DNA from 2 places in the Methylobacter svalbardensis genome. Region 2 is predicted to be linked to the other one. Evidence: predicted binding sites of a transcription regulator. Region 2 holds the regulator's gene; the other holds the start of a gene.

Region 1 (14,942 bases), on a different contig from region 2:
CAACTTCAGCACCCACCTCACTAAACACATGAGGAGCTATGTGATAAGTTGCTCCATGAGCACAATCCAGTATTATTCTCATACCGCTAAAATCAAGTCGCGTCGGCACACTAGCTTTACAAAATTCAATATATCGACCGGCAGCATCATCCAACCGTTTCGCCTTGCCCAATTTTGCCGACTCTACCGTAGTCATCGGCGAGTCAAGATGCCGTTCTATTTTTTGCTCTATCTCATCAGGTAGCTTCATTCCCTGCACCGAGAAAAACTTAACCCCATTATCATAATAAGGATTGTGAGAGGCGCTAATGACAATACCCGCTTGCGCTCTTAAAGTGCGGGTTAAGTAAGCTATACCCGGTGTTGGCATGGGGCCTAACAAACGAGTATCAACACCTGCCGCTGTTAACCCTGCCTCCAATGCCGACTCAAACATATAACCCGAAATACGCGTATCTTTACCAACCAGAACAAAACCATGCCCTTCGCTTGCAAATACCCGCCCAGCAGCCCAACCTAACTTCAGAAAGAAATCTGCTGTTATTGGATGTTCCCCCACCCTACCTCTGATACCATCTGTTCCAAAATATTTTTTTGTCATGATTCTAAAGCCTAAAAACAGGTAAAAAAACTAAAGACAAAAATCGACTATTTACGGATTTTGCCTTTTTAAAATTACATACAAAAAAAAGGAGAGGCATTACGCCTCTCCTTTCGTGTCAGCTAAGGATGCTATTAGCTTTGCTCGGCGGTGCCGCCAATTGATTTCTCATTTTTCACCCCCCCCTTACTCTTAACATCATCTGTTATTACTTCGCCATGAGAAGGCGGCTTATCATCCCATCCCTGAGGATCTCTGACCGACTTGCGAGCCATCAAATCCTCAATTTGAAATTTGTCGATCGTCTCATACTTCATCAACGCCTCCGCCATAGCATGGAGAATATCCATATTTTCTTTCAAGATTACTTCGGCACGTTCGTAATTCCGATCAATGAAAGAGCGAATTTCTTCATCAATGGTATGCGATGTCTCTTCGGCAACCGTTTTATGCTGCGTCACCGAACGCCCCAGAAAAACTTCGCCTTCTTCTTCACTATAGGACAATGGCCCTAGGCGCTGAGAAAAGCCCCATTTAGTCACCATATTTCTAGCCAACTCAGTGGCTCGCTCAATATCGTTGGATGCACCGGTACTGACTTGCTCACGGCCGAAAACCACTTCCTCGGCGATGCGGCCGCCGTACAAACTGGAAATCATACTGTCCAATTTTTGCTTGCTGGCGCTGTACTGATCTCGTTCCGGCAAAAACATGGTAACACCCAGCGCACGACCTCTAGGCATAATGCTAACCTTATAGACAGGATCATGCTCAGGAACCAGCTTGCCGACTATCGCATGCCCTGCTTCATGATAAGCGGTCATTTTCTTTTCTTTCTCGTTCATAACCATAGAGGTTCTTTCAACACCCATGATCAACTTATCCTTGGCTTTTTCCAAATCCGCCATACTGACCACACGCTTATTCATTCTGGCGGCGAATAAAGCGGCTTCATTGATCAAATTAGCCAAATCGGCTCCAGAAAATCCCGGAGTACCTTGTGCTATATATTTAACCTCAACATCATCAGCAGTCGGCACTTTTTTAACATGCACTGCGAGAATCTGCTCACGCCCCCTGACATCCGGCAGACCTACCGTTACCTGACGATCAAATCGGCCTGGACGCAATAAAGCCTTATCCAATATATCGGGGCGGTTTGTAGCGGCAATGACAATAATGCCTTCGTTACCCTCAAAGCCATCCATCTCAACCAGCAACTGGTTTAGAGTTTGCTCACGCTCGTCATTGCCACCGCCCAAACCGGCACCGCGCTGACGACCAACTGCATCTATTTCATCAATAAAAATAATACAGGGCGCATGTTTTTTAGCTTGTTCAAACATGTCACGCACACGGGATGCGCCCACACCGACAAACATTTCAACAAAATCCGAGCCTGAAATTGTGAAGAACGGCACTTTAGCCTCACCGGCAATTGCTCGGGCCAGCAAAGTTTTTCCCGTTCCCGGAGGGCCGATCATCAACGCCCCGCGAGGAATTTTTCCACCTAATTTCTGATATTTCGCCGGGTCTTTAAGAAAATCGACCATTTCAACGACTTCTTCTTTAGCCTCATCACAACCGGCTACATCGGCAAAAGTGACTTTAATCTGATCTTCTTCAAGCATACGGGCTTTGCTTTTACCAAAATTCATTGCCCCACGACCACCGCCTGCTCCCCCCTGCATTTGCCGCATGAAGAAAACCCATACTGCAATCAGCAGCAACATCGGCCCAAAAGAAACCAGCAACTGCATTAACATAGAAGGTTGCTCAGGCGGAACGGCTTTAATTTCAACACCGTTTTCCAGCAAATCATCAACTAAATGGGGATCGGAAGGTGCATAAGTTTTAAATATCTGGCCACCCTGCATCTTGCCTTTGATGATATTATCTTCAATCATCACCTGTTGAACCTGGCCTGCTTTTACGGACTCGATAAATTGCGAATAAGACATCGACGAATCAGCCCGGCTATTTTGCGGACCAAAATTATTAAAGACGGACATCAATACCACTGCAATGACGACCCATAGAATTATATTTTTCATCATATCGTTCAATTTACACACCCCGAGCCTGAACGGCTCTCGATTTAAAAACTGACTAATTATATCAGGAGTTAACTTTCCTGACTGTCGTTATTTATTTGGAACTCATCTACACATGTAAAATACGACCTCATCATACTTTACAAACCTGATTCTGTTATTAGGGCTACAAAAGCTTATTTAAAGCCTTTAGCTAAAATATAAACTTCATTGCTTCGTGGTCTTGATGCTTTTGGCTTTCTGATAACCACTTTTGCAAAGGACTGCTGAACCTCCTTATAAAACTCCTCAAAACCTGCACCATGAAATAATTTAACCAGAAAAAGCCCCTCTTTTGCCAACACAGCCTTGGCTGTTTCCAAGGCCAACTCTCCAAGATAAATAGAACGGGGCTGATCTACACCTTTATTGCCGCTCATATTCGGCGCCATATCCGACATCACCAGATTGATCGGCGCTCCGTCAAGCACAGCGAACAATTGGTCAAGAACGGCTTGCTCACGAAAATCACCCTGTATAAAATCAACACCCTCCAGTGGATCCATCGCCAAAATATCCAGCGATATAATCTTATCTTTTTTACCAATAATCTGTCGTGCATACTGCGACCATCCTCCTGGAGCAGCACCCAAATCGATAATATTCATCCCCGGCTTAATGAGCTGGTCCTTATCCTGAATTTCTTTCAATTTAAAAACCGCACGTGAACGATAACCCTGAGCTTGCGCCATTTTGACGTATTCATCATCAAAATGTTCTTGCATCCAACGACTACTGCTTTTACTTCGTCCCATAATTATATTTTAGTGTAAAATTTAGGCTTTTGATTTAGGAATTAAAGAGTGAACTCTGCAGACAAGAAAAAACTCCGGGCTCAAGCGCACAGCTTAAAGCCCGTCATTATGATAGGCCAATCAGGACTTACCGCAGCCGTGCTGGCAGAGATTGAATTGGCACTTAACAGCCACGAACTGATTAAAGTGCGGATACGCGCTGAACGGGAAGAACGCAAGCTAATCAGCGAGAAAATCTGCACGGCCACAGGAGCCGAGCTCATTCAGGGTATCGGACAAATTATCGTTATTTACCGCTTAAATCCAGACAAATAAAATAGGCACAAGGCGAAAGGCACAAGACACGTCTTCTTTGCCTTTACCCTTTAGCCTAAATATACTCAATCGAGATAATTTCATAGTCGACATTGCCGCCCGGCGCTTTAACCGTAACAACGTCTTCAACCTCTTTACCGATTAGGGCTCTGGCAATCGGCGAGCCGATTGAAATACGACCTTCCTTGATATTGGCCTCATCTTCACCAACAATCTGATAGGTCACCCTTCTCTCGGCTTCAATGTCTTCTATTTCCACTGTCGCGCCAAACACCACTTTGCCATTGGCATCCACCTTGGTAATGTCAATAATTTGCGCGTTAGAAAGTTTACCTTCAATTTCGGAAATACGCCCCTCGGCAAAGCTTTGCTGTTCTTTCGCCGCATGATATTCGGCGTTTTCTTTCAAATCACCGTGCGCTCTAGCCGTGGCAATCGACGCAATAATACGCGGACGCACAACCGACTTTAATTCTTCCAATTCAGCACGTAATTTTTCCGCACCTTTGACGGTGAGAGGTACTTTATTCATTTTTAAAACTCCAATAATTATTTTTTTAGGCGAAAGGCTAAGGGCAAATGACGAAAGTCGCCGCTCTCTTTAGCCTTTCGCCTTGTCTTTCGCCTTAAATAAGACTTTTATGCAGATCCTGCAAGCAATTCACATCGCCTGCGTCCAATTCACCCAGCGCGTAACAGGCCGCTCTTGCTCCGGCCATGGTCGTGTAATACGTTACACGGTGTTGCAAGGCTTCACGACGCATCGTAAATGAATCCGAAATGGCTTTTGTGCCTTCCGTCGTATTAATAATCAGTTGAATCTGATCGTTTTTGATCATATCAACCGTATTAGGCCGCCCTTCATTAACCTTATAAACCACTTCACAAGGAATGCCCGCGTCTTTAAGAAACTTTGCGGTACCTCCGGTGGCGACAATTTCATATTTTTTATCAACCAGCATTCTGGCAATATCAGGCAACTTAACTTTATCGGCATCGCGAATGCTGATAAGCACTTTACCGCTGTGATTCAAGTTGACACCGGCAGCTCGCTGGGATTTGGCAAAAGCCTCGCCAAAGGTTTTACCCACCCCCATCACTTCGCCGGTTGACTTCATTTCTGGGCCCAACAAGGGATCAACGCCTGGAAATTTAACAAAGGGGAATACTGCTTCCTTAACCGAATAGTAACCGGGAATACGTTCTTCGGTAATGCCTTGTTGCGCCAAGGTTTGCCCAACCATGCAGCGCGCCGCAATTTTGGCCAGCGCATAACCCGTAGCCTTGGATACAAAAGGCGCCGTACGCGAAGCTCTTGGATTGACTTCAAGCACATAAATATCCTCACCCTGAATAGCAAACTGGGTATTCATCAAACCAATCACGCCCAGAGCCTCCGCCATTTTGGTCACCTGTTCGCGCAATTTATCCTGGAGTTTTGGCGCTAATTCATAAGGAGGCAGCGAACACGCTGAATCGCCTGAATGCACGCCGGCCTGCTCGATGTGCTCCATCAAACCGCCGATCAATACCTGCTCCCCGTCATAAATGGCATCAACATCCATTTCAACCGCATCGTCAAGGAATCGATCCAGCAATACCGGCGAATCATTGGAAACACTGACTGCTTCTTTCATATAACGCTGCAAACCCTCTTCATTGAAGACGATTTCCATAGCCCGACCGCCCAATACATAGGAAGGCCGAACAACCAGAGGATAACCCAGTTTTGTTGCCGCATTAATCGCCTGCTCGACAGAACGGGCCGTGGCGTTGGGCGGCTGTTTCAAATCCAGCCTTTCCAGCAATTTTTGGAAACGCTCACGGTCTTCAGCCAAATCAATCGAATCCGGTGAGGTGCCGATAATGGGCACACCGGCCGCTTCCAAGGCACGCGCCAATTTCAACGGCGTTTGACCGCCGTACTGCACAATCACGCCTTTGGGCTGTTCAATATGCACGATTTCCAGCACATCTTCCAGCGTTAACGACTCGAAATACAAACGATCCGAAGTGTCAAAGTCGGTAGAAACCGTTTCAGGATTGCAATTGATCATGATGGTTTCATAGCCGTCTTCGCGCAATGCCAATGCCGCATGCACACAGCAGTAATCGAACTCGATACCTTGACCGATACGGTTAGGTCCGCCGCCGAGAATAATGATTTTTTCTCTATCGGAAACCCGCGCCTCGCACTCTTGTTCGTAAGTCGAATATAAATAAGCCGTGTCGGACGAAAACTCGGCCGCGCAGGAATCTATACGTTTATAAACCGGGCGAATATTCTGTTTATGCCGCACATTGCGCACTTCAGACTCGGAGGTATCCAGCAACTTAGCCAAGCGTATATCGGAAAAGCCCTTGCGTTTTAATTTATACAGCTCGCCTTCTTTCAAGGTCGATAAGGTTTTAGTCGATAATGATTTCTCAGTAATAACCAAATCTTCCACCTGCGCCAAAAACCAGGGATCGATTTTACTGGCTTCATGCACATCGTCCAACGTCATGCCGCTACGGAACGCATCGGCGACATAGAGCAAACGATCCGGCCCCGGATGGCGCATTTCACGCTGCATTTTTTCCTGAGCATCGTCCCTGTTCAAGTCGATAATTTCATCGAGACCGCTGATGCCGATTTCCAGGCCACGCAAGGCTTTTTGCAGCGACTCCTGAAAAGTGCGACCTATGGCCATGACTTCACCGACAGACTTCATCTGCGTGGTCAAACGGTCATCCGCTTGCGGGAATTTTTCAAAGGTAAAACGCGGAATCTTGGTGACCACATAATCAATGGTCGGCTCAAATGATGCCGGTGTTGCGCCACCGGTAATCTCGTTTTTCAATTCATCCAGTGTGTAACCTATCGCCAGTTTTGCCGCCACCTTGGCAATCGGAAAACCGGTTGCCTTGGATGCCAACGCAGACGAACGCGATACGCGCGGATTCATCTCGATAACGATCATCCGACCGTCTTTCGGGTTAATGGCGACCTGCACGTTGGAACCGCCGGTATCGACGCCAATCTCCCGCAATACCGCCAGAGAGACGTTACGCAGAATCTGATATTCCTTGTCGGTCAAGGTTTGCGCTGGCGCTACGGTGATCGAATCGCCGGTATGCACGCCCATCGGGTCGAAGTTTTCAATCGAACAGACAATAATGCAGTTGTCTTTGGAATCGCGTACCACTTCCATTTCGTATTCTTTCCAGCCCAGCACCGACTCTTCAATCAATAACTCGTTGGTTGGCGATAAATACAGGCCGCGCTCGCAGATTTCAACAAACTCTTCCTTGTTGTAAGCGATACCGCCACCGCTGCCGCCCATCGTAAACGAAGGACGAATAACGGTCGGATAACCTACTTCCTGCTGCGCCGCCAATGCTTCTTCCATCGTATGCGCGGTTTTTGACTTTGCCACTTCATAACCGATTTTCCGCATCGCCTGATTGAACAGCTCACGGTCTTCGGCTTTGTTAATCGCTTCTTTGCTAGCGCCGATCATTTCAACGCCATACTTTTCCAAAACGCCGTTGGCATCAAGATCCAGCGCGCAGTTCAACGCAGTCTGTCCGCCCATGGTCGGCAATATCGCATCGGGACGTTCTTTGGCGATAATTTTTTCTACGGTTTGCCAGTCGATAGGCTCGATATAGGTCGCATCGGCCATATCCGGGTCGGTCATAATCGTTGCCGGATTGGAATTGACCAGAATGACGCGATAACCTTCTTCCCGCAGCGCCTTACAGGCTTGCGTACCTGAATAATCAAACTCGCAGGCTTGACCAATAACGATAGGGCCTGCACCCAGTAATAAAATCGATTTTATGTCGGTTCTTTTTGGCATTTTGTATGCGTTACCATTTATGTTGCTGTTAGTTATGCAGACTGGGTGGCGTAACCTACGGTTGTCGGGTTACGCTACGCTGCTTCTGCATCCATGTAGGGGCGACTTTAGTCGCCCAAGGCGAATGAATTCGCCCCTACAATGCTTGTTCCATCATCTCGATGAAATCATCGAATAAAGCTTCTACATCATGAGGCCCCGGACTTGCTTCGGGGTGACCTTGAAAACTCATCGCAGGACAATCCGTTCGTTTGATACCCTGCAAGCTGCCGTCAAATAAGGAACGATAAGTCGCTATGACATTATCAGGAAGACTGTCTTCATTGGCCGCAAAGCCATGATTCTGGCTGCTGATCATGACCCGGCCCGTGGCTATTTCCTGAACCGGATGGTTGGCGCCATGATGGCCGAATTTCATTTTCTCGGTTTTTGCGCCGCTGGCCAAAGCCAATAACTGATGCCCCAGACAAATGCCGAATACCGGAATTTTCTTTTCCAGTATCGTTTTAATCGCCTCTATCGCATAAGTACACGGCTCCGGATCGCCAGGGCCATTAGACAGGAAAACGCCATCAGGATTCATCGCCAATACGGTCTCGGCGGGTGTTGTTGCAGGAACAACGGTGACGCGGCAACCACGATTGGACAGTAACCTGAGAATATTACGCTTAACACCAAAGTCATAAGCGACAACATGTTTGGTCAGATTTTCTGCCTGCGTATGTCCATTTTGCAAATGCCAGATATTTTCAGTCCATTCATAAGGCCGATCAACCGTGACTTCCTTAGCCAGATCCATGCCTTTCAACCCTGAAAAGCCTTCAATGGCTTTTTTTGCAACATCCAGATCAATCGACTCTCCCGCCATAATACAACCGCGTTGAGCACCTTTATCACGCAAAAGCCGGGTTAATTGACGGGTATCGATATCTGCAATGGCGACGACATCATTATCAATTAAATATTGCTGCAAGGATTTTTCGCTACGCCAGTTGCTGGCCAACAACGGCAGATCTCTAATCACCAAACCACTGGCAAAAACGCCGACAGACTCATCATCTTCGCCAGTTGTCCCGACATTACCAACATGAGGATAGGTTAATGTCACAATTTGCCGGGCATAAGACGGATCACTGAGAATTTCCTGATATCCGGTCATAGCCGTATTAAAAACGACCTCACCCACGGAACAGCCGTCTGCACCTATGGCAACACCGTTAAAAACCGTTCCATCTTCCAAAAGCAATAAAGCAGACCTAGTCAAACACGTCACCTCAAATGTGCAAAACGGGATGACCCCTTAAGGACTCATCCCGTTATAAAAAAACAAAACTGTGGGTAATTTTACGAGATTATGCGACGTGGGTCATTAACAATTTTTTAAACTCGAGACATCATGCCTATTATATAAAGTACGGCACATTGAGTTGATGCGACTCCAGCACCACTAAACGACAGAAGACAAAGAACAAATTTTCTGCTCCACACCGAGAATGGCACGGTTCAAAATACCCAGGTTTTTTTCTTCGATGATTTGCATGCCCATCACATAAAAAATAGGCATCCATAACGGATTAATCAACAGACCGCCCAGCGCACTTTTCCAGGTTCGTTTCAGGTTTTTTAACGGATTAAACGACTCCGCCAAAGAGTGCATGGGATATTCGGAAAAAACAGCGACAATCGGGAGCAGGATGGTTTTGTCATGGCCTTCCAGCTGTGCCATTGATTGCAGGAGTTTTCGCTCCATGTTGTGATAATTTTTCCTCGCAAAGCCCGCAGAAACAGCGAAAGTAAGCGCTACCAGAGGCAACAGAATACTCGGCGGCGCCACCGGTGCAAAAGTGGAAGACAGCATGACTATGCCAAGCCCCAACATCAGAACATCTTCACCCCGCTCCACGTCGCGATCGATGCCTTTGAGAATCGCAGAAACGGCATTGCCGAACGAATCTTTTAAATAATCTTTTTCTTGTGCCATGGTAATTCTCCTTATGGATAGTGCAAAAGCACGCCTTATGAAAAATGTCACCTACGCGAATCCAGCAATGACCGCGTATTCTTTGTACCGGGTTTATGCAGTTTACCGGCCCATACCAACTTGTCTAATTCTTATTCTCCAGGCAGGCTAGTTTAATTGAGCTTTTATTCAACAGCAAACACTAATATTTAGCGCCCATCTGTCCCGCTTGAGGGTGTGCAGAGTGAGGTACGCAATTTTTACCTTGAAGGACAATAAAAAAAGCCCCGGCTGTTTCAAAAACAACCGGGGCTTTCATTTCACTTAAAGCAACAGGGCTTTAAGACAACATGATTACATCATGCCGCCCATGCCACCCATACCGCCCATGCCGCCCATATCAGGCATGCCGTGACCGCCTTTATCATCGCTAGGCGCATCAGCAATCATCACTTCGGTAGTCAGCATCAAGCCGGCAACAGAAGCTGCGTTTTGCAACGCAGTACGGGTTACTTTCGCAGGATCTAAAATACCCATTTCGATCATATCGCCGTATTCGCCGGTTGCCGCATTGTAACCAAAATTACCTGTGCCTTTTTGCACTTCATTGAAAACTACTGAAGGTTCGTCGCCCGCATTAGCAACGATTTGACGCAGAGGTTCTTCCATCGCACGACGCAGAATGTTAATACCGACTGTTTGGTCGTGGTTAATGCCTTCGAGTTTATCAAGAGCAGAAATTGCGCGAACCAGAGCAGAACCGCCACCGGCAACAACGCCTTCTTCAACCGCTGCGCGTGTTGAATGCAATGCATCTTCTACGCGGGCTTTCTTTTCTTTCATTTCGATTTCGGTTGCAGCGCCCACTTTAATGACAGCAACACCGCCGGCTAATTTAGCCAGACGCTCTTGCAGTTTTTCTTTGTCATAGTCGGACGTTGCATCGTCTGCTTGTGCGCGAATTTGTGCAACACGGCTTTTGATTTGCTCTTCAGAACCTGCGCCATCAATGATGGTGGTGTTTTCTTTAGTGATTTGTACTTTTTTAGCGGTACCCAATTGCTCTAATTCAGCTTTTTCCAGGCTCAAACCGACTTCTTCAGAGATAACAGTACCGCCAGTCAATACAGCAATGTCTTCCAACATGGCTTTACGACGATCGCCGAAACCGGGGGCCTTAACGGCTGCAACTTTAACGATACCGCGAATAGTGTTAACAACCAAAGTTGCCAGGGCTTCGCCTTCAACATCTTCAGCAACGATCAATAAAGGACGCCCGGCTTTAGCAACGCCTTCCAGAATTGGAAGCATGTCACGAATATTGGAGATTTTTTTGTCGTAGATCAGAATCAATGGGTCCTCTAATTCGACGCTCATGTTTTCTTGTTTGTTGATGAAGTAAGGTGACAAGTAGCCACGGTCAAACTGCATACCTTCAACTACGTCCAATGAGTTGTCCAGGCCTGTGCCTTCTTCAACGGTAATAACGCCTTCTTTACCGACTTTTTCCATCGCTTCCGCAATGATTTGGCCGACTGATTCGTCAGAGTTGGCTGAGATAGTACCGACTTGGGCAATCGCTTTGTTATCGGTGCAAGGCGTAGCGGAAGCTACAATCGCTTCAACGGCTTTAATGACGGCTAAGTCAATACCGCGTTTTAAGTCCATTGGGTTCATGCCGGCGGCAACGGCTTTTAAACCTTCGTTGACGATAGATTGCGCCAATACGGTTGCAGTGGTTGTACCGTCACCGGCTACATCGGAAGTGTGCGAAGCCACTTCTTTAACCATTTGCGCGCCCATATTTTCGAATTTGTCTTTTAATTCGATTTCTTTAGCAACCGATACACCGTCTTTAGTGATGGTTGGAGCGCCGAAGCTTTTGTCCAGAATCGCATTACGGCCTTTAGGACCTAAAGTTACCTTGACTGCGTTTGCTAAAATATTTACGCCGCGCGCCATACGGACACGAGCGTCATCACCGAATAATACGTCTTTTGCTGCCATTTTTATTCCTTTCTATTTTGTATGTGAATGTGATTAACGTGCTCAGGCTTAACCTAAAACGCCCATGATGTCTTCTTCACGCATAACGATAAGATCGTCGCCGTCAACTTTAACTTCGTTGCCGGAATATTTGCCGAACAGCACTTTATCACCGACCTTGACTTCCAGAGCGCGCACTGTGCCATTGTCCAGTTGCTTGCCATTACCTACCGCCAAAATGACGCCTTGACTTGGTTTTTCGGCCGCAGAACCTGGCAGTAAAATACCGCCGGCAGTTGTCGTTTCTTCTTCAACACGTTTGACTATCACTCTGTCGTGTAACGGACGTATTTTCATCAATATCTCCTAACATTAAAATTAAAGGTTAAATTCGGATTTAGATTTTAGCACTCGCTAGCAACGAGTGCCAACAATAATCAGTTTTTGCAGTCTACCCCGTTCTTTGGCATCATCTCTGCTCACAATACAGCAACAACATGACTTATGAATGACAACCAACTACTGCGTTATAGCCGTCAAATCATGCTTCCTCAAATCGATATTGAGGGACAACAAAAACTTCTCGCTGCCAGCATACTGATTGTCGGTGCCGGAGGACTCGGTTCCCCTGCCGCTATTTATCTTGCTGCGGCAGGTATCGGCACACTCACTATTTATGATAATGACGTCGTAGACTTATCCAATTTGCAAAGGCAGATTGCTCATCACACGCCAGATATTGGGATTGATAAAGTAATTTCAACCCGCCAAACGCTTAATAAACTAAATCCCGATGTCAAGGTAAGAGCAATCAAACAAAGACTGAAAGGTGAACAGCTTGATTTCGAAGTGAGACAAGCGGACGTGGTTTTGGACTGTAGCGACAACTTCTCCACGCGCTTTGCGATCAATAGCGCCTGCGTCAAACAGCAAACGCCGCTGGTATCCGGTGCAGCGATTCGCTTTGAAGGTCAGGTGACTGTGTTTACGCCGGGTAAAAACGACAGCCCGTGCTACAACTGCCTGTACGACAATGACGGCGAAGAATTGCAAAACTGCGCCACCAACGGCGTTATAGCGCCGATCACCGGCATAGTCGGCAGCATCCAGGCACTGGAAGCAATGAAGCTGATCATGAATATCGGCGAAGCGTTAGCCGGACGGTTATTACTATTGGATGGATTAACGATGGAATGGAATACGATGAAACTGAGGAAAAACCCTAACTGCCCGACCTGCGGCGGCTTATAGATTTGCTGGCATGAGAAATTTCCAGGCGGATAACATCACCTGGAAAGCTCATCAAGAACATATTTTTACTTTTTGGCAAACAACCCCTGAACAAATTTAATTACTTTTTCTGCAAAATCGTTCACTACCGACGGACTATCGCCATGCGGCTCAATTTCACCGAACGGTTTGTCGCCTGCTTTCGTAAACCTGTAAATAAAATAACCCAGCGGCGCGAACGCCGCAGCAGCGATTACTAACATAATCAACCACAGCTCAGTAACTCCACCCATGACCCCTCCTCATATTTTTATATGTGTATTATTGTTTTTAAGGTGAAATAGAATAATACTCTCTTCCTACCCAAAAAAACATCTTTCCCAACCTAGCCAAATATCCTGTAATTTTAACCAGTTACCATTGGTTTATTACCCCTGCATTTACTGCCAAACAGCGCATGAACTGTTTAAAAGACAAGGTTTGTCAGCTTTCGGCGATGTCAAAAGTTGCGTAAAAAAATAGTTCATCGTATACTTCAATTCAGCTTACTTGATCAAGCTAGCATAATAATTTAAACACTTCTGGAGGTTCACGATGAAATGGGAAACACCAAGCTACACAGACCTGCGTTTCGGTTTTGAAGTAACAATGTACATCTACAATCGTTAATTCGATTGGGATCAAAAAAGGGGCTCTTGATGAGCCCCTTTTTTTTGCCTGACGCCTTTTATTACCGTATCATTTAGCCCTTATTCCCTCTAAGTTACTATTCATACTATGAAGATCAGAGTTCTCGGTTCAGGTGCAGGCGGCGGTTTTCCTCAATGGAACTGCAACTGCCATAATTGCCATCGCTTGCGGCACCAGGAAATGAACGGCAAAGCCCGTACCCAGTCATCCATTGCGGTAAGTACCGACAATAAAAACTGGCTGCTGTTTAATACCTCGCCGGACATTCGTGCGCAACTGGAAGCTTTCCCCGCTATCCAGCCTAAAGAAGGCGTTCGCGATACCGGCATTAAAGCGATCATGCTGATCGACAGCCAGATCGACCATACCACCGGCCTGCTGATGCTCAGGGAAGGCAAACCGCTGGATGTGTACTGCACCGAAATGGTCAAGCAAGACCTGACCACCGGCTTTCCCTTATTCAACATGCTGGAAGATTACTGCACCGTCAACCATCATCCGATTCCATACGACGGCAGCAGCTTTACCATTCCCGGCATCGATGATTTGCGTTTTTATACCCAAGCTTTAAAAAGCAAGGCGCCGCCTTATTCTCCGCACCGTAACGATCCGCATGACGGCGACAATATCGGCGTGATCATCGAACAAATCTCTACCGGCAAAAAGGTGTTTTATTCTCCCGGTCTGGGCGAAATAGAACCGCATGTGATGGCCGCCATGCAGGCCGTCGATTGTATACTGGTGGACGGCACCTTCTGGACCGATGACGAAATGTGCACGCAGAACATCAGCCACAAAAAAGCTCGTGAAATAGGCCACTTGCCTCAATCCGGTGCAGGCGGCATGATAGAAGTCCTGAACGGCGTTGCAAAAACTCGCAAGCTATTGATCCACATCAACAACACCAACCCTATCTTAGACGACGATTCCGAACAACGTAAAATACTCGATGCCGCCGGCATCGAAGTCTCCTACGACGGTTTGGAAATCGACTTATAAAGGATACACCATGAGCAGTGATAATAAAGCCTGGACCAAAGAACAATTTGAAGCCGAACTACGCGGCATGGAAAGCCATTACCACATTCATCATCCTTACCACACCCTGATGAACGAAGGTAAACTCACCAAAGCGCAATTGCAGGGCTGGGTCGCCAACCGTTTTTATTATCAGGTCTGCATTCCGATTAAAGACGCGAACATTCTGGCTAATTGTCCTGATCGCGAAACCCGCGCCAAATGGATACAACGGATTATGGACCATGATGGACACCCTGGCGATCCGGGCGGCATTGAGGCATGGATACAGCTGGGTATGGCCGTCGGCTTGACGCGCGAAGACATTACCTCATTGAAATATGTGTTACCGGGCGTACGTTTTGCCGTCGACGCCTATGTTAATTTTGCCCGCAGAGCGGAATGGCACGAAGCGGCAAGCTCCTCGTTAACCGAACTGTTTGCTCCTAA
Region 2 (14,942 bases):
AGACTGCCGCAACCGGACGCATTATTTAAAACCCTGCTAGTTCAGGCTTATATCGACAACGCAGAAAAACTGGCCGCAGAGTTAGGCCAGGGCTTTGGCAAGGAAATATTCAACCGCTATATCACCCTGACCGATAACGCACTCAAAGCCCATCAAGACGCCAAAATCGACTTCGCCCTGTGGCCTGAAACCGCCTTTCCGGCCTTGCTGGGCGAGCAATTTAAAGCCGACAACTATCCCATAGCGCTGGCGCAGTTTCTTCATCAGCGACAACTGCCGCTGATTACCGGCGCTTATAGCGTCGATGAACCATCCCGCCTGATTACCAACTCCCTGTTTGTATTAAACAAGGATGGCGAGATCGTGCCGCCGCATTACAGCAAATCGATCTTGCTGGCTTTTGGCGAATACATCCCCGGCGAACAATTTTTTCCTGAAATCCGCAACTGGCTGCCGCCCACAGGGCATTTTGCCCGCGGTCACGGCCCGACCAATTTACTGCACTGGAACGGCTATAAAATGGGCGCACAAATATGCTACGAAAGCCTGTTCCCCGGATTCACTCGCTCACTGGCTGAACTTGGCGCACAGTTCATCGTCAATGTCACCAATGATTCCTGGTACGGCACCTGGCAGGAACCCTACCAGCACATGTACATGACCTTGGCTCGCGGCGTAGAATTTCGTCGTCCGGTATTACGTGTCACCAATACCGGTATTTCCACGGTATCGCTGGCATCCGGAGAAATCCTGGAACGCTCGCCGATACATCAAGCTTGGACTGGCTTATACGACGTGCCTTATCTGAAAAACCCGCCAGCCACCTTCTACCAAAAGGGATTCTGGCTGGTGCCGGGTTTATTGTGGGGGACGTTGGTTTTATTATTAGGCATTGGGATTGTAAAGCGCCTGGATAATAATTAAGCCCTGTAGGGTAGATTCGCAGCATGACAATCCACCGCGCGTCGGGCAGGCTGTAATCGGTGTTGTGGTTGATTCGGCTTGCGTTACGAAACCACTCTACAAATTACGACCTTACCTGGTTTTCACCTTTATGGTCGCAAGAGACACGGTTTTGCCTTCCGAATGCAACATGACGCTCAGCAGCCCTGGAATATTCTCCCAGCGCATCACATGTTCATTACTAAAGGTCGCATCCTTTACAGGGAGTCCAAGCATTGCCAAAGTCTCTTTGCTGTAAGGCGCATTACCCAGACTTCCTTTTACGGTAGCTTCACTGACCTTTCCGTCGATAAATTCAACGCTGCCGCTGACATCACCGTCCTTGAATGAACAGTACAAGGCGGATTTTGCCTTGACGCAGAAATCGGGATCGCCAAGTAACGCTAATGCCTCGGCTTTGGTTTTTCCTTCAACCTTCTGACTGTAGGTGGGACTGCGGAACGCCCCGTTTACGGTAATCCAGTCTGCTTTTCCGTCAATGAATACAATTTCAATTTCATCTTCCTGAAATGAGCAGTTCAGCGCTGATTCTGACTTGGCACAGAAAACAGGCTCGCCAAGGAGCGCCTCAACTTCCGCTTGGGTTTTTCCCGCTAGCTTCGGAATATCGAATAACACCCCAGCAGGTGGCTGCTCTGTTGTTGGGTTTTTCGGGATGTTCTTGGCGTCCACCGTCATGACCATGGAAAACAGCGCAAGAACCGCTATCGGGTACTTGATAAAAGAGGACATCAAGGTACTACCTCCACCATTCAAGAAAGCCCCAAAACATCCTGCATGTCGTACAAACCGCTGTCCTTATCGGCCAGCCAAACCGCCGCTCTGACTGCGCCATTGGCAAAGGTCATGCGGCTGGTCGCTTTATGGGTGATTTCCACCCGCTCGCCGTCGTCGGCAAACATGACGGTATGCTCGCCGACGATGTCCCCGGCGCGTATGGTTGAAAAACCGATGGTTTTTCTGTCGCGTTCGCCGGTATTGCCTTCCCTGCCGTAAATCGCGCAGTTTTTCAAATCGCGGCCTAACGCGTCGGCGATCACTTCACCCATGCGCAATGCGGTGCCGGATGGCGCATCGACTTTATGCCGGTGATGGGCTTCGATCACTTCAATGTCGGTATAATCACCCATGACTTTGGCGGTCATTTCGAGCAATTTAAGCGACAGATTGACACCGACACTCATGTTGGGCGCCATCACTATCGCCACGTCTTTAGCCGCTTCGCTGATCAGGGCCTTTTGCGCATCGCTATAACCGGTGGTGCCGATGACCAGCTTTTTTCCGGCCTCGCGGCAAGTCTCGATAAAGGCCATTGAGACATCGGGGCGGGTAAAATCGATCAATACGTCGAATTGATCGACAACCGACGCCAAATCATCGACAACTTTAATACCGACCACACTGATGCCTGCCAATTCACCGGCATCCCTACCTATCGCAAGACTCTCGGGACGGGACACGGCAACGGCCAACTCGACATTTTTTGCCAGTGCCGCCGCTTTGATCAAGCAAAGCCCCATGCGGCCGGACGCACCTACTACAGCAATACGCATCATGACTTATCCTGTTAGTTTATCGAAAAAGCTTTTTACACCATCGGTCCATGAAGACTCCTGCGGACTATGGTGCTTACCGCCGCCGGATAAGGATTCGCTGAGCTGCTCAACCAAGGCTTTTTGTTCTTTGGTCAGATGCACAGGCGTTTCGATCTGTACCTTGCATAACAAATCGCCGACCAGCCCGCCCCTGACCGGCTTGACGCCTTTGCCGCGCAACCTGAACAATTTACCGGTTTGCGTTTCAGCGGGGATTTTTAACAGCACTTTGCCATTCAAGGTTGGCACTTCCAGCTCACCGCCCAAACAGGCGGTAGGAAAACTGATCGGCACTTCGCAATATAAATTCGCGCCGTCGCGGGTGAAAATCTGATGTTCCTTTACCTGAACCTGAACATAAAGATCGCCGGCCGGACCGCCGAACTCTCCGGCTTCGCCTTCTCCGGCCAGGCGTATACGATCGCCGGTGTCGACGCCTGCCGGAATTTTTGCGGACAGGGTTTTATTTTCCTGGACACGACCCTGACCATGGCACGAACCGCAAGGATCTTTTATCTGTTTGCCGGTACCGCGGCAGGTTGGACAGGTTTGTTGAACCGAAAAGAAACCCTGTTGCATCCTGACTTGACCGTGACCTTGGCAAGTTGAACAAATGACCGGACTGGAACCTTTTTTAGCACCGGAACCGTTGCACACGCCACAGGCAACCAACACCGGCACACGGATTTTGGCATCGGTGCCGAATACGGCTTCTTCGAGCGATAATTCCAGGTTGTAGCGCAGGTCCGAGCCGCGCTGAACGTTGCTCCTCTGCTGTTGCTGTCTTCCGCCGCCAAAAATATCGCCGAAAATATCGCTGAAACTTTCACCGCCGCCGAAACCGCCGGAACGACCGCCGCCCATCGAAGGATCAATCCCCGCATGGCCGAACTGGTCATAAGCCGAGCGTTTTTTAGGATCCGATAAAACTTCGTAAGCCTCTTTTATCTGCTTAAACTTGACCTCAGATGCCGCCGTATTATCTTTATTCCTGTCCGGATGATACTTCATCGCCTTGCTGCGATAGCTTTTCTTAATTTCTGCATCACTGGCGTTTCTGTCTACACCGAGAAGCTTGTAAAAATCTTCTTTTGCCATGGTTCAATAGTCTATTGTTGGATTTTGGTGATTGTCATTGTCTGATATTACCCCGGATACCCTGTGAAGAGGATGAGACGTTGCTAAACTCATTGGCTGCGAGGCTCTCGATAGATATCGGAAAGTCAGCACGTTCAATCAATAATCGATGTTGATTAAACCGCAAAAAGAACACGAAGGGACACGAAGTTTTTTCTTCGTGAGCTTCGTATTCTTCGTGGTTTTATGCCTTAAGTTAATGCATCGGGGTAAGGTGCGCCCCAACTTGCATTTTACTTCTTATCGTCGTCTTTAACTTCCTCAAACTCGGCGTCGACAACACCGTCATCCGCCGTAGCATGTTCTGCAGAAGCGTGAGCGCCGGACGCTTCACCCTCAGACGCCGATTTTTGTGCGTAAACGCGTTCCGCCAGCTTACCGGACAACTCAGTTAAGTCATTGGTTTTGTCTTCAATTTCCGCTTTATCATCACCTTTAACCGCCGCTTTCAGTGCCTCAATCGCATGCTCAATGCTGGTTTTTTCATCAGCGCCGACTTGATCACCCAATTCTTTCAATGATTTTTCAGTCGCATGTATCATGCCGTCCGCATGGTTACGAGCGTGAACTAACTCAGTCAATTTACGATCTTCATCGGCATGTGCTTCGGCATCTTTAATCATGCGATCAACTTCGTCATCCGATAAACCGCTAGAGGCTTTAATGACAATCGATTGTTTTTTGCCGGTCGCCTTGTCTTTGGCCGACACGTTCAAAATACCGTTGGCATCAATGTCGAATGCAACTTCAATTTGCGGAATACCGCGCGATGCAGGTGGAATATCGGACAGATCAAAACGTCCCAGCGATTTATTCGCCGCCGCTTTTTCGCGCTCACCTTGCAATACATGAACGGTCACTGCCGTTTGATTGTCGTCCGCCGTAGAAAACACTTGCGATGCATTGGTCGGGATCGTGGTGTTTTTCTCGATCAGTTTGGTCATGATACCGCCCATAGTCTCGATACCCAGCGATAACGGGATAACATCCAGCAACAACACATCTTTAACGTCGCCCGCCAGAACGCCCGCCTGGATCGCTGCGCCTAAAGCAACCGCTTCATCAGGGTTAACGTCTTTGCGCGGCTCTTTGCCGAAAATGGCTTTTACCATTTCCTGCACTTTCGGCATACGGGTTTGACCGCCTACCAAAATCACGTCATTAATATCCGATGCCGATAATTTCGCGTCTTTCAGCGCCATTACACAAGGGCCTTTAGTGCGGTTAATCAGCTCTTCAACCAGCGATTCCAATTTGGCTCTGGTCAATTTAACATTCAAATGCTTGGGGCCTGAGGCATCTGCGGTAATGTAAGGCAGATTCACATCCGTTTGCTGGCTTGAAGACAATTCAATCTTGGCTTTTTCCGCCGCTTCTTTTAAACGTTGCAATGCAAGCGGATCGTTATGCACATCAACGCCGCTTTCTTTTTTGAATTCTGAGGCCAAAAATTCAATGATTCTTGAGTCGAAATCTTCACCGCCCAGGAAAGTATCGCCGTTGGTCGATAACACTTCGAACTGATGCTCGCCTTCTATCTCGGCAATTTCAATAATGGAAATATCAAAGGTACCGCCACCTAAGTCATACACCGCAATTTTGGTATCGCCTTTAGGCTTATCCATGCCGAACGCCAACGCAGATGCAGTCGGCTCATTGATAATACGTTTAACTTCAAGACCGGCAATACGACCAGCGTCTTTAGTCGCCTGGCGTTGTGAGTCGTTAAAATAAGCCGGTACGGTAATGACCGCTTCGGTGACTTCTTCGCCTAAATAGGCTTCAGCATCTTTTTTCAGCTTCATCAAGATACGCGCTGAAATCTCGGGAGACGCCATTTTTTTGCCGTGAACTTCAACCCAGGCATCGCCGTTTTCAGCTTCGACGATTTTATAAGGCACCATTTTGATGTCTTTTTGCACGACATCGTCCTTGAACCGACGGCCGATCAAACGCTTGATTGCAAATACAGTATTTTTGGGGTTGGTAACCGCCTGGCGTTTTGCCGACTGCCCTACCAACACTTCATCGTCGCTGGTAAAAGCGATAATGGAAGGTGTAGTGCGCGCTCCTTCGCTGTTTTCAATCACTCTTGCTACGCCGTTTTCCAATACCGCAACACACGAGTTTGTTGTTCCTAAATCTATGCCGATTATTTTAGCCATTGAGTTCTCCAGACTTGAATATATTTAAAAAGTAAAAGTTGTTACAAATATGAGGCTGCTTTATTTGATTTCAAGCCTGTTCATCGATACTAGGGCTATCCGTCGGCTTTTTTTCAGCGGCTTTGGCGACCAAAACCATGGCGGGACGGAGCAAGCGCCCGTTCAAGACATAACCTTTTTGGAAAACGTTAACCACCGTATTCGGCTCCGCGCCTTCGACAACCTGCATCGCCATAGCCTGATGCTGTTCGGCATTAAACGGCTGACCGATCGGATCAATCGCTTCAATTTTGAATTTTGCAAAGACTGATTCAAACTGTTTAATCGTTAATTCGCTGCCTTCACGGAACTTTTTCACCTCTTCACTATCGCCGGTTGCAGCCTGCAAGCCCAACACCAGACTGTCTAATACCGACAATAATTCTTTGGCAAAACCTGTTAAAGCAAATTTGTGTGCATCTTCCAGATCCTTTTGGGTTCTTCTTTTCAGGTTTTCCATTTCCGCCTGTATACGAACCGCTTTGTCCCAGTTTCCCAGAGCTTTTTGCTCAGCTTGGACCAGGGTCTGCTTTAACTCGTCAACCGTAAGCTCATGTTCGGTTAACTCAGTATGCGGCTCTGCAACCGTTTCGCTTTCAGTTTCAACCTGAGATTCAGGCGCTTCCTGATCAGTACTCATTATTTATAGCTCCTTAACATTGAAAATTAATATCTATGCCACGCGGCACAAAAACAGATGATATTTATAGTGGGGCCGTTGATTTTGGATTCAAGGCGGCACCTAACAATTTTGCCGTCACATCGACAAAAGGGATGATTTTCTCGTAGGCCATACGCGTCGGCCCGATAACGCCCAGCACTCCGACGACTTGATCACTAACCGAATACGATGACGTCACCAGACTGCAATGATCAAAAGCCCGATAACCGGATTCTTCACCGATAAAGATTTGCACGCCATCGGCTTTCATACACTGATCCAGCAAATGAATAACGCCCTGCTTTTGACTGAGCGCTTCAAACAGGCTTTTTAGCCGCTCCATATCCGACAGCTCGGAAAAACCCATCAAATTGGTTTCGCCGGTCAGCACATAATCGTCTTTGTCTTTGTCATTGTCCTGATCGAAAGCCAACTGCGCCATCTTGACCGCATCCAACAGACCGTGATTCATGCCGGGCTTTCCTGCCTGACACCCTTCGGGTAAATGCAAATCTGTTCCAGACAGATTTGTCATGCCGGGCTTTCCTGCCCGACACCCTTCGGGTAAATGCAAATCTGTTCCAGACAGATTTGTCATGCGCTCCTGATCTTCCTGCAACTCTTTTAAGACAGATTTACGCACCGAATCCAGGCTGTGTCCGGAATAAATTGAATTTAAATAATTGGCTGCCTGCTGTAATTCGGCAGGGCTGAAAACTTTAGCGGTATGAATGATTTTGTTATGAACTTCCTGTTCATTGGTGACAAAAATGACCAGCACACGGGTGTTAGATAAAGACAGAAACTCGATATGCCGCAAACACACCCGCTCTCTTTTAGGCAGGGTCACCACTCCGGCCATCTGCGTTAATTCTGACAGCAAACGTGATGCGACACCGATCATATCACTGCTGTCATCGCTTCCCGACAAACCTTGATACAATCGGGTTAAATCTTTTGATTCCAATGGTTTAACCGTCAACAAGGTATCGACAAACAAGCGATAACCGCTAACCGTAGGCACCCGTCCCGCCGACGTATGCGGCGAATGCAACAGCCCCAGATCTTCCAGATCGGCCATCACATTGCGAATAGTTGCCGGACTTAACTTTAAACCCGAATCTTTTGATAAAGCCCGTGAACCCACCGGCTGACCATCGCTAATATAACGCTCGACCAAGGCTTTCAATAGCTGTAGCGATCGCTCATTTAAAACCTGATTACCCACACCAACCTCTGCGACTAAATTTAGCACTCCACTAAGATGAGTGCCAGCGAGGCAAAGTATCAGCTCACCGGGCTATTGTCAATAAACCTAAAAAACCGGCAACACCATTCCATTACACGCCATTAGAAGTGACAACGTACTTGTCAATATAGGATGCTAAGCAGTCCTTTTATCTCAATAAATGCTTAACCGCATCTCTTTCTTCTTTTAATTCAGCCTCGCTAATCCGCATTCTGTGCATGCTAAACTCGTTAACATCCAGACCTCTTACTATAGTAAACTCTCCGTTAACTACCGTTACCGGAAAAGAATAAACCAACCCGGATTCAATGCCGTAATTGCCGTTCGATACCACCCCCATGCTCACCCAGTCGCCTGGCTCGGTACCCAAAGCCCAGGTTTTCATCTGACCTATCGCTGCATTTGCAGCCGATGCGGCGCTGGATTGTCCTCTGGCTTTAATAATTTCCGTTCCCCGCTGCTGAACAATAGGAATAAATTCATTGACGTACCAATTATTATCAACCAAAGACAAGGCATCCTGCCCTTTAACCTTGGCATGATGAATATCAGGATACTGCGTAGCCGAGTGATTGCCCCAAACAGTCATGTTTTTTACATCAGCAGGCAAGACGCCGCATTTCTCCGCCAATTGACTTAACGCCCGATTATGATCCAGTCTCGACATGGCAGAAAAATTTTCCGCCTTCAAGTCCGGCGCATTGCTCAACGCAATCAGCGCATTGGTGTTGGCCGGATTACCGGTCACCAAGATCTTTATCTTTCTGCTGGCGACGTCATTCAAGGCCTTACCTTGAACCGCAAAAATCTCTGCGTTCACCTCCAATAAATCCTTGCGTTCCATGCCCGGCCCTCTTGGCCTTGCACCAACCAAAAATGCATAATCGACATTCTTGAAGGCCACTTTGGGATCGTCTGTGACTTCAATGCGATGCAGTAAAGGGAAAGCGCAATCCTTTAACTCCATAACCACGCCTTGCAAGGCGCTCATTGCCTGGGGTATTTCAAGCAGATGCAAGACAACCGGCTGGTCTGGGCCTAACAACGCGCCAGCAGCCAATCGAAACAGCAAAGAATAACTAATTTGGCCTGCGGCGCCTGTTACAGCAATGTGAACGGGTGTTTTCATCTGTTTTTCCTTTGATTTTTATAATTTTTTTTCGATAAAGCTGGCAAGATAGCCGGAAAATATTGCAATTAGCCTATTGCCGCGTAGCGGTGTACCGACAGCACCTGACAACCACAGCATCATTCCTTTTTTACAGATAATAACGAAGATAAGCCTCTCCTAGCAAGCATATCAAAAAATACGCGCATCAGATTGCAGGCGGCGTCTAAACAGGAAGCGGGCTAAATAAGGCAGTGTTTTATTTATCGAGTATAATAAGCCGGTTTAATAATCGTATTCACGCATACCAGACCAACCTATCACGAGCAAGTTAATGAAAAAACTGTTATTCCAATTCGATACGGACACTCACCCTTCAGTTTTCGATACGGTTGTAGCCTATGATGGCGGTGCAGATCATGTCATCGGGCATGGAGGATTGACGCCTGAAAACATCACGGCTCTGGTAGAAGGCACGATATTTACCCGTGCGCCCAAGGACAAAAAAAATACCGCCATTTTTGTCGGCGGCAGCGACATGATCGCCGGTCAAGCACTATTTGTTGCCGTGCAAAAACATTTTTTCCCAGGCTTTCAGGTGTCGGTCATGCTCGATAGTAACGGCAGCAACACCACGGCCGCCGCCGCTATTGCAAAACTTGCATCCAGCGGCGTCCTGGCCGGTAAAAAAGCGGTGGTGCTGGCCGGTACCGGCCCGGTAGGACAACGCGCGGCGGCGATGCTGGCTATGGAAGGCGCCGAGGTGTCATTGACCGCTCGTAAAATGGAGCGAGCCGTTCAAGCCTGCGATAACATGAAAGCACGCTTTGGCGTAAATCTGACCCCTGTTGAAGCATTCGATAACGAGGCTCGAGCCAAGGCCATTGAACACGCCAACATCGTTTTTGCTACCGGCGCCGCTGGTGTAGAGCTGCTCTCCGCCGACCAATGGCAGCATAACACCCATATCGAAATGATGGCCGATGCCAACGCCACTCCACCTCTTGGCATCGGCGGCACTGACGTGATGGACAAAGGCAACCTGCGCAACGACAAAATCATCTGGGGCGCTATCGGTTTCGGCTCACTAAAACTGGCCTTGCACCGCGCCTGCATCGCAAAGCTATTTGAAGACAACAAACAGGTTTTCGATGCGGAAAATATCTTTGCGCTAGCCAAAGAAATGGCATAAACAGCGACAGAACCTGATATGAGCCATTTACCCGATCCGGCATTAATAAGACAAGATGCCATCAGCATTTTTCAGGCAGGCATAACCGCAGCTGATCCTTATCAGGCTGTTAAACGCTACCTTGCCCCGGAGCTGCTTGGCAATTATTCAAAAATTCATCTTATCGCTTTCGGCAAGGCCGCCTGCGCAATGGCAAAAGCAGCTCAAGAAATCATTCCTGACGGAATGATGGCGGGCAGAGGCATAGCCGTTACCAATTATGAAAATGTAACAAGTATCGATAATATCGACGTATTCGGTGCGGGACATCCCTTACCCGATGCCGCCGGTCTTAACGCTGCGCAACTCATTGCGGATCGGGTGCGTAATGCTAAAGCAAATGAACTGGTGCTGGTACTGGTCAGCGGCGGAGGTTCGGCGCTGATTCCCTACCCTGCCGGACAGATTACCTTAGCGGAAAAGATTGCCGCCACCGATTTGCTGCTGACCTCTGGCGCAACCATCAACCAGATTAACCGTGTACGCAAACATTTGTCGCGACTAAAAGGCGGCGGCTTGGCCCGAATGGCTGCGCCTGTCCATCTGCATGCGCTCATTTTATCCGACGTCTTGGGCGACGATTTAAGTTCCATTGCCAGCGGCCCCACCGTTGCCGACAATACCACTTACGCCGATGCGATCGAAGTTTTTAAGACCCAAGGCGTTTGGGAGCAAGTGCCGATCAATGTCCGTCAGCATCTGGAACAGGGTAAGCTGGGCAATATTGAAGAAACACCCAAGCCGGGCGATGATGTCTTTAAAAATACCGGACATACCCTGATCGGCAGCAACAGCATCAGCGTCAACGCAATGCTGCATGCGGCGCAGAATCTGGGCTACAAGACAAAACTGTACAGCGATCATTTATGCGGCGAGGCCAGGACTGTAGGGGCGACTTTAGTCGCCCAGTGTGTTGAAGGGCGACTACAAAAAGCAGGCGCCTTAGGAGAAATCACCTTACAAAACCAACCCATGGCCCTGCTGGCGGGCGGCGAAACCACGGTTACACTAAAAGGAAATGGACGCGGCGGTCGCAATCAGGAAATGGCGCTGGCTTTTGCGCTTGCCGCAGAACAACAAGGCCTAACCGGCAACTGGACATTCCTTAGCGGCGGCACCGACGGACGCGACGGCCCCACCGATGCGGCAGGCGGCATCGTTGACCGAAACACGATAAAACGCATGGTTCAAGCAGGCGTAAACCCAATCGAGTTGCTTGAAAATAATGACTCATATACCGCGTTAAAAGCGTCTGGCGACCTAGTGAATACCGGCGCGACAGGCACCAATGTCGCCGATCTGCAAATACTGCTGATCCAGCCTGCACCTTAAACAAAAAATATTAATCCAGGAGAACACCATGTTTAAAAAATCAATGACTATCAAAGGCTTCGATGATGAATTATTCCAGGCCCTCGAAGAAGAGCGTCAACGCCAGGAAGATCACATCGAACTGATCGCTTCCGAAAACTATTGCAGCCCGCGGGTCATGGAAGCGCAAGGCTCGCAGTTAACCAACAAATATGCCGAAGGCTATCCCGGCAAACGTTACTACGGTGGCTGCGAGTTTGTCGATAAAGCCGAGCAATTAGCCATCGACCGCGCCAAAGCCTTATTCGGAGCCGATTACGCCAACGTCCAACCGCATTCCGGCTCACAAGCCAATATGGCGGTATTCATGGCCTTGATACAACCGGGCGACACCATCCTGGGCCTGAGCCTTGCCGATGGCGGCCATTTAACCCACGGCGCTAAGCCTAACTTCTCCGGCAAAATCTACCACGCCGTTCAATACGGCCTGCACCCTGAAACCGGTGAAATCAACTATGAACAAGTTGAAGCGCTGGCGCTGGAACACAGACCCAAAGTACTGGTTGCCGGTTTTTCCGCCTACTCGCGCATCTGGGACTGGCAACGCTTCCGCGACATCGCCGATAAAGTCGGCGCTTACCTGTTTGTCGACATGGCGCATGTCGCCGGTCTAGTTGCCGCAGGTTTATATCCGAATCCCGTGCCTATTGCCGACGTGGTCACCAGCACCACGCACAAATCCTTGCGCGGCCCGCGCGGCGGCCTGATTTTATGCAAAAGCAACCCGGAACTGGAGAAAAAATTCGACTCCAACATCTTCCCCGGCATTCAGGGCGGCCCGTTAATGCACGTAATTGCAGCCAAAGCCGTTGCCTTTAAAGAAGCCATGCAACCGGAGTTTCGCGTTTATCAGCAACAGGTTATCAAAAACGCCCAGGCCATGGCTGCAGTATTCATGAAACGCGGTTTCGACGTGGTTTCCGGCGGCACCGACGATCATTTGATGCTGGTATCCTTGATCGCCAAAGGCATCACCGGCAAGGCGGCCGATGCGGCCTTAGGCAAAGCGCATATCACCGTCAACAAAAACGCCGTGCCTAACGATCCGCAATCGCCGTTTGTGACCAGCGGCATCCGTGTCGGCACGCCTGCGCCGACCACCCGCGGCTTCAAGGAAGCGGAAATGATTGATATTGCCCATATGATGTGCGATGTGATGGAGAATATGGACGACGAAAACGTCATTGCAACGGTACGTGACAAGGTCAGCAATCTTTGTGCGCGGTTTCCGGTTTATAGCTGAGTTGGGTAGGTCGGGCACCAAAAGTAGGCGCTTTACGACTGCACGGATGCAGGAGGTAGAGCAATGCAGGAGCAATTGCCGAGGCGACTGCTTTTCGTTGCCCGACATTTCGGCATATCGTTTTTAGGAAAGATTAATGGAACGCATCGAAATTAATGGTTTTTTAACCATAGACCACGCAGATTTTGAGATACGAAAAATAAATATCTTAATCGGTGCGCAAGCTCAGGGTAAAAGCGTTATTGCCAAGTTGGTTTATTTTTTTAAAAAAAATTTTTCGGATGCTTTTTACCAATCCATCCAAAAATTTGCAACCAAACGGGAAATTGATAAGAAATGTTTAGCCCAGTTTGAGCAGATTTTCCCCCGCTATTCGTGGGTGAACCAGGAGTTTTCTATTGTTTATAAAAATGGAGATGTTGAGGCATCGATTATAAGAACCAAAGCAGGCAATAAATACACATTGAAGTTTAATTATTGTAAAGACTTGGCTGATTTCCATAAAGAATTAAAAAATAGTTACAAACTTGCTTTAGATAGATTTAGTGCAGAGATAGAACAGGAAATCAACAAAAAAACACCAACAAGAAGAGAGTTTATCTTCCATGACACAGTTTCTGAAAAAATAGATAATTCCACATTTAGTAACATGTTTAAAGAATCTATTTTTATTCCAGCAGGTCGATCTTTTTTTGCCACCCTACAAAAAAATGTTTTTTCATTCCTCGTAAACGATATTGATATAGATACATTTATTAAAGAGTTTGGCTCTCGCTTAGAACAAATGAAGCGTTTTCATGAAATTGATCAAATTGGTTTTCTTCGTCATGATAAAGCTAATGATGCTTTTAGAAAAAAAATAGATAAACTCATTAACGATATAGTGGTTGGCGAATACGTTTACGCAGAAGAACAGGACTGGGTTTTAAACGAAGGTAAGCGGACTAATTTGGCTAATGCCTCTTCAGGTCAGCAAGAATCTTTGCCCATGCTTTTGATTCTGAAAATTTGGCCGTTGGTGTTTGGAAACAAAATATCTTTTTTCATAGAAGAACCCGAAGCCCATCTATTTCCCGTATCGCAAAAGCAAATTATCAGCCTGATTGCCACAATATATAACACTTTTGGACATTCATTTTTTATTACCACTCATAGCCCTTATATATTAACGGCTATTAATAATTTAGTTGTTGGACAAGATGCCTGCAACAAAGCCAATGGCGATAAAAACAAGCTGAAAAAACTCGCAAAAGTCCTGCCCACTGATGAGCTGATTCGATTAGAAGATGTGTCTGCTTATACATTAAATAAGGGAAAACTGGAGTCCATCATTGATATGGAAAACCGTCTGATCGGCGCAAATCTGCTTGATGCAGTCTCGGATGAATTCGATGCGGCGTTTAGCGTGGCTACTGAAATTTTGTACGGTGCTGAATAATGGATTATGGCAATTGCACAACTCAAACAACCAACAAATTGATAACAGCCAATGAACACAACAGAAAGCTGACGATAAAAAATCCATCAGGAAAAGCGGTAAGGAAAATCAAAGTCGATGGCTGTTTGATTGTTGATTCAAGCAAGCGTTGCGATTATATGTTTGAAATTATTGACAACGCTGCTTCTGATAAAATTAGCAGTGTAATTTATTTAGAATTGAAAGGCCGTCACATACAAGAAGCCTACGAGCAATTAGTTGCCACTATCGACAGATTCATTGCTGAACATCGCGAGATTAAAAAGACATGTCACATTGTCGCATCAAGAGTACCAAGAACCGGGCCTGAAGTTCAGCAATTGCAAGTTGAGATGTTAAGAAAAAAACAGGCTAAACTCACCGTAAGCACTATTCAGGCTTTTGTGATTATTTAATCCATTAATTTTTACTATTCCAGCGTAGAAAATCATCCTACAAATACCCATTCAACCAACTCTTTTTTTAAAAACAAACAATGTCAGACATAGAAATCGCCCAACAAGCCAACATGAAACCGATCATCGGTTTGGTGAAAGAACAATACGGCATCGATGCCGAACATCTTGACCCTTACGGTCATTACAAAGCCAAGATGTCTCTTGAGTATGTCAACAGCCTGTCCGATAAAGAAGACGGCAAACTGATATTGGTTACCGCAATCAGCCCTACTCCGGCCGGTGAAGGCAAAACCACTACTACGGTG

Evidence for each region. Region 2 encodes HrcA, which represses chaperone genes, less so after heat shock. Its sites were predicted from a motif close to TNTTAGCACTCNNNNNNNNNGAGTGCTAANA; they were not measured.
Region 1: a site for HrcA is predicted at 11,958-11,988, ahead of RW114_RS03120 (co-chaperone GroES). Genes of this name have one in related genera too.

The regions. Positions count from the first base shown of each region.
Region 1 is NZ_JAWPOH010000004.1:121,765-136,706, forward strand. It holds gene glmM (phosphoglucosamine mutase) at 1-601, opposite strand, end outside; gene ftsH (ATP-dependent zinc metalloprotease FtsH) at 736-2,658, opposite strand; gene rlmE (23S rRNA (uridine(2552)-2'-O)-methyltransferase RlmE) at 2,832-3,452, opposite strand; gene yhbY (ribosome assembly RNA-binding protein YhbY) at 3,498-3,764, shown strand; gene greA (transcription elongation factor GreA) at 3,820-4,296, opposite strand; gene carB (carbamoyl-phosphate synthase large subunit) at 4,391-7,609, opposite strand; gene carA (glutamine-hydrolyzing carbamoyl-phosphate synthase small subunit) at 7,746-8,873, opposite strand; gene RW114_RS03110 (hypothetical protein) at 9,057-9,590, opposite strand; gene groL (chaperonin GroEL) at 9,924-11,576, opposite strand; gene RW114_RS03120 (co-chaperone GroES) at 11,625-11,912, opposite strand; gene RW114_RS03125 (HesA/MoeB/ThiF family protein) at 12,060-12,806, shown strand; gene RW114_RS03130 (hypothetical protein) at 12,872-13,078, opposite strand; gene pqqA (pyrroloquinoline quinone precursor peptide PqqA) at 13,380-13,454, shown strand; gene pqqB (pyrroloquinoline quinone biosynthesis protein PqqB) at 13,563-14,474, shown strand; gene pqqC (pyrroloquinoline-quinone synthase PqqC) at 14,485-14,942, shown strand, end outside.
Region 2 is NZ_JAWPOH010000035.1:22,422-37,363, forward strand. It holds gene lnt (apolipoprotein N-acyltransferase) at 1-924, shown strand, start outside; gene RW114_RS13460 (hypothetical protein) at 1,036-1,698, opposite strand; gene dapB (4-hydroxy-tetrahydrodipicolinate reductase) at 1,716-2,519, opposite strand; gene dnaJ (molecular chaperone DnaJ) at 2,523-3,656, opposite strand; gene dnaK (molecular chaperone DnaK) at 3,929-5,860, opposite strand; gene grpE (nucleotide exchange factor GrpE) at 5,931-6,539, opposite strand; gene hrcA (heat-inducible transcriptional repressor HrcA) at 6,604-7,815, opposite strand; gene RW114_RS13490 (malate dehydrogenase) at 7,958-8,938, opposite strand; gene RW114_RS13495 (NADP-dependent methylenetetrahydromethanopterin/methylenetetrahydrofolate dehydrogenase) at 9,252-10,109, shown strand; gene RW114_RS13500 (glycerate kinase type-2 family protein) at 10,128-11,480, shown strand; gene glyA (serine hydroxymethyltransferase) at 11,509-12,762, shown strand; gene RW114_RS13510 (AAA family ATPase) at 12,899-14,200, shown strand; gene RW114_RS13515 (hypothetical protein) at 14,200-14,634, shown strand; gene RW114_RS13520 (formate--tetrahydrofolate ligase) at 14,715-14,942, shown strand, end outside.